DNA from 3 places in the Rhodoplanes sp. SY1 genome. Region 2 is predicted to be linked to each of the others. Evidence: predicted binding sites of a transcription regulator. Region 2 holds the regulator's gene; each other region holds the start of a gene.

Region 1 (3,254 bases), on a different contig from region 2:
GGCCCGGCGCCGGTGATCCACAAGCCGATGCGGCACGCGCCTTGCTCGCAATTGCGGAGCACACGACCGAGGGCTAGAACCGACGGCGGGGGCAGGGCGCCGCCCGTCGTCGCGCCGGCCCGGACGGGGGACGCGACATGACCGAGACTGCCACCACCTCTGCCTCGATCCACCGGCCCGCCCCCGGCGGGCCGACGCGCACGCCCGGCGAGCCGAAGGGCTTTCTCGACCGCTATTTCGGCCTGACCGCGAGCGGCACCACGGTGCGCACCGAGGCGATCGCCGGCGTCACCACGTTCCTGACGATGGTCTACATCGTCTTCGTCAACCCGACGATCCTGGCCAATGCCGGCATGGACAAGGGCGCCGTGTTCGTCGCCACCTGCCTGGCCGCCGCCGTGTCGACCCTGGTGATGGCGCTCTACGCCAACTATCCGGTGGCGCTCGCCCCCGGCATGGGGCTCAACGCCTTCTTCGCCTTCACGGTCGTGCTCTCCTACAAGTACTCCTGGCAGCAAGCGCTCGGCGCCGTGTTCTGCTCCGGCGTGCTGTTCTTCCTTTTGTCGATCTTCCGCCTGCGCGAATACGTCATCAACGCCATCCCGAAGACGCTCAAGCTCGCCATCTCGGCCGGCGTCGGGCTGTTCCTCGGCATCATCGCGCTCGAGCAGTCGAAGATCGTCGTCGCCCATCCGGTGACGCTGGTCACGCTCGGCGATCTGCGCCAGCTCCCCGCCATCCTGTGCCTCGCCGGCTTCGTGCTGATCGCCGCGCTGAACTCGCGTAACATTCTCGGCGGCACGCTGATCGGCATCCTGATCGTGACGCTGATCGGCCTGCCGTTCGGGCTCACCACCTACACCGGGATCGTCGACGTGCCGCCCTCGCTGGCGCCGACCTTCCTGCAGCTCGACTTCTCGGCGATCTTCGAGCAGACCTTCATCATCGTCGTGCTGAGCTTCCTGTTCATCGACGTGTTCGACAACGCCGGCACGCTGATCGGCGTCACCCACCGGGCCGGCCTGCTCGACGAGAAGGGCCATCTGCCGCGCATGAAGCAGGCGCTGCTCGCCGATTCCTTCGCGGCCATGTTCGGCTCGCTGATCGGCACCTCGACGACCACCAGCTACATCGAGAGCGCGGCCGGCGTCTCGGCCGGCGGCCGCACCGGCCTCACCGCCGTGTTCGTCGCGCTGCTGTTCCTGATGGCGCTGTTCTTCGCGCCGCTCGCCGGCATGATCCCGGCCTACGCCTCGGCGGCGGCGCTGCTCTACGTCGCCTGCCTGATGACCCAGGGGCTCGCCGAGATCTCCTGGGAGGACGTCACCGAGTACGCCCCCGCCGTGGTGGCCGCCGTGACGATGCCGCTGACCTACTCGATCGCCACCGGCATCGGGCTCGGCTTCATCACCTATGCGGCCGCCAAGCTCGTCTCCGGCCGCTTCCGCGACGTGTCGCCGGCCGTGATCGTCCTGGCGCTCCTGTTCGCCGGCAAGTTCGCGATGGGGTGAGTGGCCGCGGGGCGGAAGAGGCCACTTGCGTGTCCCGGCGAAAGCCGGGACCCGGGGGCGGCGTGTCCTGGCGAGAGCCGGGACCCAGGTCAGGCAAGCGAGAGCGTCCGGCTCGTGCTAATGTTCTTGAAACGTTCTACAACTCTGGTATTGTGGTCGCGGCTTCCGTCGTGCTGAAAGAGTGTGTGCGGAATACGGGGCGGATCATGATCGGGCGCGGGATGCGGGCCGCGGCGGCGGCCGTGGCGATGACGTTCTTGATTGCGACGATGCTGACGGCGTCGTGGGGCGTCGGGGCCGGGGTGACGCCGGCCGTCGCGCAGGACCGGCGGCAGAACGAGCCCGGGCAGTTCGACTTCTACGTCCTCGCGCTGTCGTGGTCGCCCTCCTTCTGCGAGGAGAGCGCCGAGCGCCGCAACGGGCGTCCGGCTCGCGAGGAGGCCGGCCGACCCGACCCGCAGTGCGGCGAGAGGCCGTTCTCCTTTGTCGTGCACGGGCTGTGGCCACAATACGAACGCGGCTTTCCCGAGTTTTGCCAGGTGCCGGCGCCGCGGCTGAACCGCGAGATCGTCTCGGCGATGCTCGACCTGATGCCGAGCCCGCGCCTCGTCTTCAACCAGTGGGACAAGCACGGCGTCTGCTCCGGCCTCGGGCCGCGCGGCTATTTCGAGGCGGTCCGCAAGGCGCGCGCCGTGGTGAAGATCCCGGACGCCTATCTCGAGCCCGACCGCACCCTGATGGTGACGCCGGACGAGGTCGAGGAGGCGTTCGTCCAGGCCAATCCGGGGCTCGGGCGCGACGCCATCGCGGTCGCCTGCAGCCGCAACCGGCTGAGCGAGGTGCGCATCTGCCTGACCCGCGATCTCGGCTTCCGGACCTGCCCCGAGGTCGACCGCCGCGCCTGCCGGCGCGACCGGCTGTCGATGCCGCCGGTGCGGGGCGGGTAGGCCGGGGAGCGGCGAGATCGGGACCGGTCCCGCGACGCCCGACACGACGAACGAAGCGGCCCGGCACAGGCGAGCGCGGCCCGCGGCACGGTGAACGAAGTCCTGCCGCGCCGAGCGAAATCCTCCGAACCCGAAAGGGTGCATTCTGCCCCTCCCGGCAAACCGGGGGGTGAGCCGCGGTGGACCAAGGTGTCTCCGGAGACGGAGACATGCGGCAAGACACCATCACGTTCACCCAGCGCCCGTTCGCCGAGCACCCGTTCACGGGCCGCCTGGTCAGCGCCGATGCGCTCACCGAAGGCGCCTCCGTCCGGGCGCGGCTGGAGGCCGACGCGCGGCTCGCCCTGCGGACGCTCGGGGTGTTCTACATCGCCCTGTGGGGGATCACGTGGCTGATCCTCGCCTATGGCGGCGAGGTTCTGCGGCCCGACCACGGCTGCCGCCTGGAAGGTCTTTCGGCGCTGGTCCTGTGGCGCTGCACCGGCGGGGCGCATCTGCCCGTGGTCGCCGATCTCGCCAACGGCGTGCTCGCCAGCACGGTCTGGGCGCCCGTCGTCGTGCTCGCCGCCGCCGTCCAGCCGGAGGTGCGGCTGGTCGCCTTCCTGGTGGTCGGCCTGCATGTCGTCGGCCTGCCGGCCGCGTTGCTGATCGCGATCCGGGGCGGCGAACGGCTGTGCGACCGCATCGCACGCCGCTCGTCCGCCGCGCCGCCCGGGGCCGACCCGTCGACGTCGGGGGCGGAGTCGCCGGTCGCGAAGGCGTCCCGGATCGCCGCGGTGGCCTCGGGCCCCGTCGC
Region 2 (3,254 bases):
ACGGCGATCGTGCTGTTCGGTGTGATGCTCGACCGCCGCGCCGTCACGCTGCGCACCCTCGCCGTCGCGGCCCTCGCCGTGATGCTGCTCACCCCCGAGGCGGTCGTGCATCCGAGCTTCCAGATGAGCTTTGCCGCGACGCTGGCGCTCGTCGCCGTCTACGAGAAGGGGCTGCCGTGGCTCGCCGCGGCGCCGCGAAGCCGGCTCGCCGCGCGGCTGGCGCTGTGGGGCGCCCGCGAGGTGGTCGCCTTGCTCGTCGCCTCCCTGGTCGCCGGGCTCGCGACCACGATCTTCGCGGCCTATCACTTCCACCGCGTCGCGCCCTACGGCGTGCTCGCCAATCTCGGCGCCATGCCGGTGGTCTCCGGCTTCGTGATGCCGGTCGGGATCGTCGCGCTCGTCGCCATGCCGTTCGGCTTCGACGGTCCGCTGTGGCGCCTGATGGGCGCCGGCATCGACTGGATGACGGTCGTGGCCCAGTGGGTCGCGGCGCTGCCGGGCGCGGTCGGCCGCGTGCCGGCCTTCGGGGCCGACGCGCTCCTCGTCGCGACCGCCGGCCTCGTCGTCGTGGCGCTGCTGCGCACGCCACTGCGGTGGACGGGCGCAGTCCTGCTCGGCGTCGCCATGCTGCTCGCCGGTGCTTCGGAAAAGCCCGACGTGCTGATCGCGCCGAGCGGCGAGGCGGTGGCGGTGCGCGGCGCCGACGGCCGACTTACGGTGCTGCGCATCGGCAGCCTGAACTTCGCGGCGCGCGACTGGCTCTCCGGCGACGCCGACGCGCGCCCGCCCGATGGACCCGACGTCGCGGCGGGCTTCGCCTGCGATCCGTCCGGCTGCGTCGCCCGCCTGTCCGATGGCGCGGCCGTCGCGGTGGCCCGCACGGCCGAGAGCTTCGCCGACGACTGCGCCCGCGCGGCCCTGATCGTCGCGCTGCGCGATCCGCCGGAGGGCTGTCGGGCGACCGTGATCGACCGCGCCATGCTGAAGGACACGGGCGCGCTGGCGCTGCGGCGGACCGGGGATGGCTTCGCGGTCACCCGCGCCCGCGCGCCGGGCTACGACCGTCCGTGGTCGCCGACGCCGACCGCCGCGGCTCGGCCCGCTGTTCCTTCTGCCGGCGGCACGGCCGCAGGCGCGTCCCGCTCGGCTCCTCCGCCCGATGCCACCCCGGCGATCGAGGACATCGAGCCGGACTGAGCGTTGCTCCGCCGCTCAGTACCGCCGCATCAGGCCGACCAGCTTGCCCTGGATGCGCACCCGGTTGGGGGGGAGGATGCGCACCTCGTAGGAGGCGTTGGCGGGCTCCAGCGCGATCGAGGCGCCGCGGCGGCGGAAGCGCTTGAGCGTCGCCTCCTCCTCGTCGACCAGGGCGACGACGATGTCGCCCGTGTCGGCGTTCTCGGAGCGGCGGATCAGCGCGATGTCGCCGTCGAGGATGCCGGCGTCGATCATCGAGTCGCCGCGCACCTCGAGGGCAAAATGGTCGCCGGCGCTCAGAAGCTCGGGCGGGACGTTGATGATCGAGCTCTTGGTCTGGATCGCCTCGATCGGGGTGCCGGCGGCGATCCGGCCCATCACCGGCACGGCGACGGGGCGCGCCGTGTCCTCGTCCTGCGGCTGCGGGGCGGGCGGCCGGACCCGGCCGAGATTGCCCTCGATGACGCTCGGCGTGAAGCCGCGGGCGCGCCCGCCCGCCATGACGCCGTGGCCGACCGACTCGGGCAGCTTGATCACCTCGATGGCACGCGCCCGGTTGGGCAGGCGGCGGATGAAGCCGCGCTCCTCCAGCGCCGTGATCAGGCGGTGGATGCCGGACTTGGAGCGCAGGTCGAGCGCGTCCTTCATCTCGTCGAAGGAGGGCGGCACGCCGCTTTCCTTCAGGCGTTCGTGGATGAACCGCAACAGCTCGAACTGCTTCCGCGTCAACATGCGTCGTCCCCCGGGGCTTGCTCGGGCAGTGCATCGCAGCCGCCTAAACAAATCATGAACATACCCTATATGTTCGGCATGTGTTCTGCAACCTTTTAATGGTGGCCGGGGGAATCGACGGGTCGCGGCGAATGTTGGTTAGCCCTAAGGAGCGGTTCGCGCGAGCAAAACCGGCGCGGGCCGCTCCCGCCGCCGCGCCGCACGGACGCGCAGCGCGGCCCGGCCGCTCAGGCCGGCAGCCGAATCACGCGGCACGGTCCGCCGGCCGCGACGGCCGGCGCGTGCGGCGGCCGCATCAAGAGGCCGTCGGCGAGGCCGAGCGGGGCGAGCAGCGAGGAGTCCTGATCCGTCACCGGCGTCGCGACGAGTCGCCCCTCGGCATCGCTCGACAGCGTCGCGCGCAAGAAATCGGCGCGCTCGTCGTTGGCTTTCAGGTCGGCGCCGGCGATCGCCGGCTCGTCTGCGATCGTGAGATCGGCGCGGCCCTGCAGGCGGCGCAGCAGCGGCACCAGGAACAGCACCGCGGTGACGAAGGACGACACCGGATTGCCGGGCAGGCCGAGCACGTGGATGTCGCCGAGGCGGCCGCTCATCAGCGGCCGGCCGGGCCGCATGGCGATCTTCCAGAACGCGAGCTGCATCCCCTCGGCCGCCAGCGCCTTCTGCACCAGATCGTAGTCGCCGACCGAGGCGCCGCCGGTGGTCACCAGCACGTCGACGCCTTCTTGGCGGGCGCGCCGGATCGCCGCGACGGTGTCGTCCAGCCGGTCCGGCGCGATGCCGAGATCGATCGTGGCGGCGCCCTCGTGGCGGGCCAGCGCCGCGATGGCGAAGCCGTTCGAATACACGATCTGGCCCGGGGCGGGCGAAGTGCCGGGCGGCACCAGCTCGTCGCCGGTGGCGAGCAGGCCGACGCGCGGCCGGCGATGCACCGGCACGGCCGCGTGGTTCATGGCGGCGGCGAGTGCGAGGTCGCGCATCGAGAGGCGGCGGCCGGCGCGCAGCAGCACGGTGCCGGTCGAAAAGTCGCGGCCGCGGTTGCGGACGTGACGGCCCAAGAATCCGGCGGCGGCCGAGACGGTCACGGTGTCGCCGTCGCGGGTGGCGTTCTCCTGGACCACCACGGTATCGGCGCCCGCCGGCATCACGCCGCCGGTGAAGATGCGGGCCGCTTCGCCTTGGCCGACCGCACCGTCGAACGGCCGCCCGGCCGGCACCTCGCCGATCACCCGCAGCCGGGCGCCGGGCGCCGTCACGTCGGCGAACCGCACCGCGTAGCCGTCCATGGCGGAGACGTCGTCGGGCGGCTGGGTGCGCAGCGCCGT
Region 3 (3,254 bases), on a different contig from region 2:
GGCTCTTGGACATCGGTCTTGGACATCCGTCGCGGCCCCGCCGCCGCGCGACCCCACCGTTCATCCGCAGGAGACGCGCCCATGCAGACCGACCGCCGTTCCGCCGATCCCCGCAGCGAGCGTTTCGAGAGGCTTCTCGGCTCGGCCGTCGTAGCGGTCTGGGACCGCCTGCCGCAGGATGTGCAGCAGGACCTGTTCGAGGAGGCCGTCCTGGCCGGCCACACGAGCGAGCGCGACGAGGCCTTGCGCGAAAAGCTCGCCGTGTTCCTGCACGATCATCACGCGCGCACGGCCGACGCCTGAGCCGCCGCCGCGGCGCGCCCGGACGGTCGGGCCGGTGAGGACTTGTTCGCCGCGTTCTGTTTCGCTCCGTGTCGCGGCGGAGCGGGCCCTTCAGGCGGGCGGCGTCCGGGGCTAGGGTGAGGGCGCCGTTTTTGCGCCGCGCTTTCCCGGCAGAAGGACCGCCATGCGCCCCATCCCCCTGATTCTCGCCGTCGCTCTGCTCGGAGCCACAGCCGGAGCCACAGCCGGCCCGGCGACGGCCGCACCCGCCGGTTCGGCCGGGGCATCGTCGTCCGGTCCGTCCGCCGCCAAGGGTGCGGGGACGACCGAGCCCGCTGCCGGGCCCGCCAAGAAGCGGACGAAGGTGACGGTGCGGCGGTCGCGCGGCTACGGCTTCCTGCCCGGCTACGAGCCGCCACAGGACACCAGTCCCTACCGATCGCGCGATTCGTGGATCGCTCGTCCCTACGGTCCGGGCCGGCGCTATCTCACCCCGGGCGGGTGGCAGTGGGTGTACGGCTGGGGCGGCGCCCGCTTCTACCAGGGCCGCTGGAACGGCGGCGGCTTCGGTCCGTGCTGGACCGACACGCCGATCGGCCCGGTGTGGAACTGCGGCAAGTAGACGCCGCCGTCACGGCTTCGGCGGGGCCGGGGAGGCCGGCGGAGGCGTCGGCGCGGCGCCTTTCGGTGCGTCCGCCGGGGCGGCGTTCTTCGGCGCCGGATCGGGCGGCACGTCGCGCACGCGCAGGCAGGCCGTCTCGCGCGGCAGGCAGGCCGGCCCCGGATTGGCGCACACGGTCTTGCCGTCCTCGCCTCTCAGGCAGGTGACGCAGCCGTCGCCCCAGGCCAGACAGGCCGGAGTCTTCGCCCCGAACGCCTGCACGGCGGCTCGCTCGGCCGCGAGCGCGTCATCCGAAGCGGCGTCGCCTGCGGCATCGCCGCCGCTCGCACCGGCATCGGGGCTCGGAGGCGCGGTCGGCGCCGGCACCGCGATGTCGTCTGGTCCGGGCAGGTCGGCAGCCGCGAGCGCCGTCACCAGAGTGGCCGCGGCGAGGACGAGGAACGTCGCCCACATCGGCACGAGCGACGAGCGGCGCAGCATCGGCATGGCGGCAGTCCTTCGGCTTCAGGGGCTCCGAACCGTGCCGCATAGCACGCCCGACGCGCCGCGCCAGCCGCCGACCAGCGGTTTGATCCGGGAGCGAGCCGCGGCGCCGGACGGTATGAATGAAGGACGTAACGAGAACATATTGCGAAATGAGAACAGATGGTGTACGGTCTAGCTCATGGAGGCGCGGCCTGCGTTGTCGGCCCTCCGAATCCCGGGCATAGAGGAGGCGTTGATGGCGTCGGCCCCCCTGCGAGTCGTTGAGAATACCTCCATGGACAAGACCAAGGCCCTCGATGCCGCGCTTACTCAGATCGAGCGCGCCTTCGGCAAGGGCTCGATCATGCGGCTCGGCAAGTCGACCAAGCCGCTCGAGGTGGACACGGTATCGACCGGCTCGCTCGGCCTCGACATCGCGCTCGGCGTCGGCGGTCTGCCGCGCGGCCGCGTGGTCGAGATTTTCGGTCCCGAATCCTCGGGCAAGACGACGCTGGCCCTGCACACCGTCGCCGAGGCGCAGAAGAAGGGCGGCATCTGCGCCTTCGTCGACGCCGAGCACGCCCTCGACCCGGTCTATGCCCGCAAGCTCGGCGTCAATCTCGACGACCTCCTGATCTCGCAGCCGGACGCCGGCGAGCAGGCGCTGGAGATCGCCGACACGCTGGTGCGCTCGGGCGCCGTCGACGTGCTGGTGGTCGACTCGGTCGCCGCGCTGGTGCCGCGCGCCGAGCTCGAAGGCGATATGGGCGACGCCCAGCCCGGCATGCAGGCGCGGCTGATGAGCCAGGCGTTGCGCAAGCTGACGGCGTCGATCAGCCGCTCCAACACCATGGTGATCTTCATCAACCAGATCCGCATGAAGATCGGCGTGATGTACGGCTCGCCCGAGACCACGACGGGCGGCAACGCGCTCAAGTTCTACGCCTCGGTCCGCCTCGACATCCGCCGCATCGGCGCGATCAAGGAGCGCGAGGAGGTCATCGGCAATCAGACCCGCGTCAAGGTGGTGAAGAACAAGCTCGCCCCGCCGTTCAAGCAGGTCGAGTTCGACATCATGTACGGCGAGGGCGTGTCCAAGCTCGGCGAGATCATCGACCTCGGCGTCAAGGCCGGGATCGTCGAGAAGTCGGGCGCCTGGTTCTCCTACGACTCGACCCGCATCGGCCAGGGCCGCGAGAACGCCAAGACGTTCCTGCGCAACAATCCCGACGTCGCCGCCAAGATCGAGCAGGCGGTGCGCCAGAACGCCGGGCTGATCGCCGAGCAGATTCTCGCCGGCGAGCCCGAGGAGGACGACGACGAGGGCGGCGAGGAGTAGGCGCGTCGCCCGCCGGCGATCGGCGCCACCGCCAGTCGCGGCGGCGCCGGGACGGGATCGTCGCAGCGCGGTTCGACCCGATCGGGGCGGACCGCGCTGCGCAGTGCTTCGAGAGCTGAGCCACCGTGGTGGGATGGCCAGCGAACGTCTCCGCCCGACGATCGCGTGATCGCGTGATCGTGCGGGGCGGAGACGTTCGGACTTCTCGCCGTCGCGGCTCGCGGACGCCGTCGCGCTGTGTCGCTTGTGCCGTCCGTATCGCGCGCCATCGCTCGGACGGGCATGTCCGGGCGGGCATGTCCGCGCCGGGGAAGGCGCGTTTGCCCGAGCCGGCCTCGCGTCGAGCCGGCGCCGGCGACGACCACACCGCCGCGCGCGCCCGTCCCGTGGGCGCCTGTCCGCCGTGCGTCGATGTCCCGCGCGCGCATCCTGCCGGCCCCCTTGCCGCTGCCCCCCCCTTGCCGCCGGCCCCCTGCCGGATCGCCGAGACGTCGGATTGCCGGCGCGCCGCGTCTCGGCTAGGCCGAAACGATGCGCATATCGTCA

The links. The regulator LexA, encoded in region 2, represses DNA repair genes until DNA is damaged. The targets are predictions, from matches to a motif close to TGTTCNNNNTGTGTTCNG.
Region 1: the regulator LexA is predicted to act here: its motif matches at 1,633-1,650, upstream of ABTU92_RS28320 (ribonuclease T2 family protein).
Region 3: the regulator LexA is predicted to act here: its motif matches at 1,524-1,541, upstream of recA (recombinase RecA).

The regions. Positions count from the first base shown of each region.
Region 1 covers NZ_JBEOMB010000203.1:3,189-6,442, forward strand. Annotated here, with positions in the region: gene ABTU92_RS28315 (NCS2 family permease) at 138-1,511, shown strand; gene ABTU92_RS28320 (ribonuclease T2 family protein) at 1,760-2,458, shown strand; partial or broken gene ABTU92_RS28325 (hypothetical protein) at 2,668-3,254, shown strand, end outside.
Region 2 covers NZ_JBEOMB010000025.1:25,311-28,564, reverse strand. Annotated here, with positions in the region: gene ABTU92_RS08375 (ComEC/Rec2 family competence protein) at 1-1,197, shown strand, start outside; gene lexA (transcriptional repressor LexA) at 1,213-1,929, opposite strand; gene glp (gephyrin-like molybdotransferase Glp) at 2,157-3,254, opposite strand, start outside.
Region 3 covers NZ_JBEOMB010000094.1:1,692-4,945, reverse strand. Annotated here, with positions in the region: gene ABTU92_RS21385 (hypothetical protein) at 82-303, shown strand; gene ABTU92_RS21380 (hypothetical protein) at 467-904, shown strand; gene ABTU92_RS21375 (hypothetical protein) at 914-1,390, opposite strand; gene recA (recombinase RecA) at 1,626-2,708, shown strand.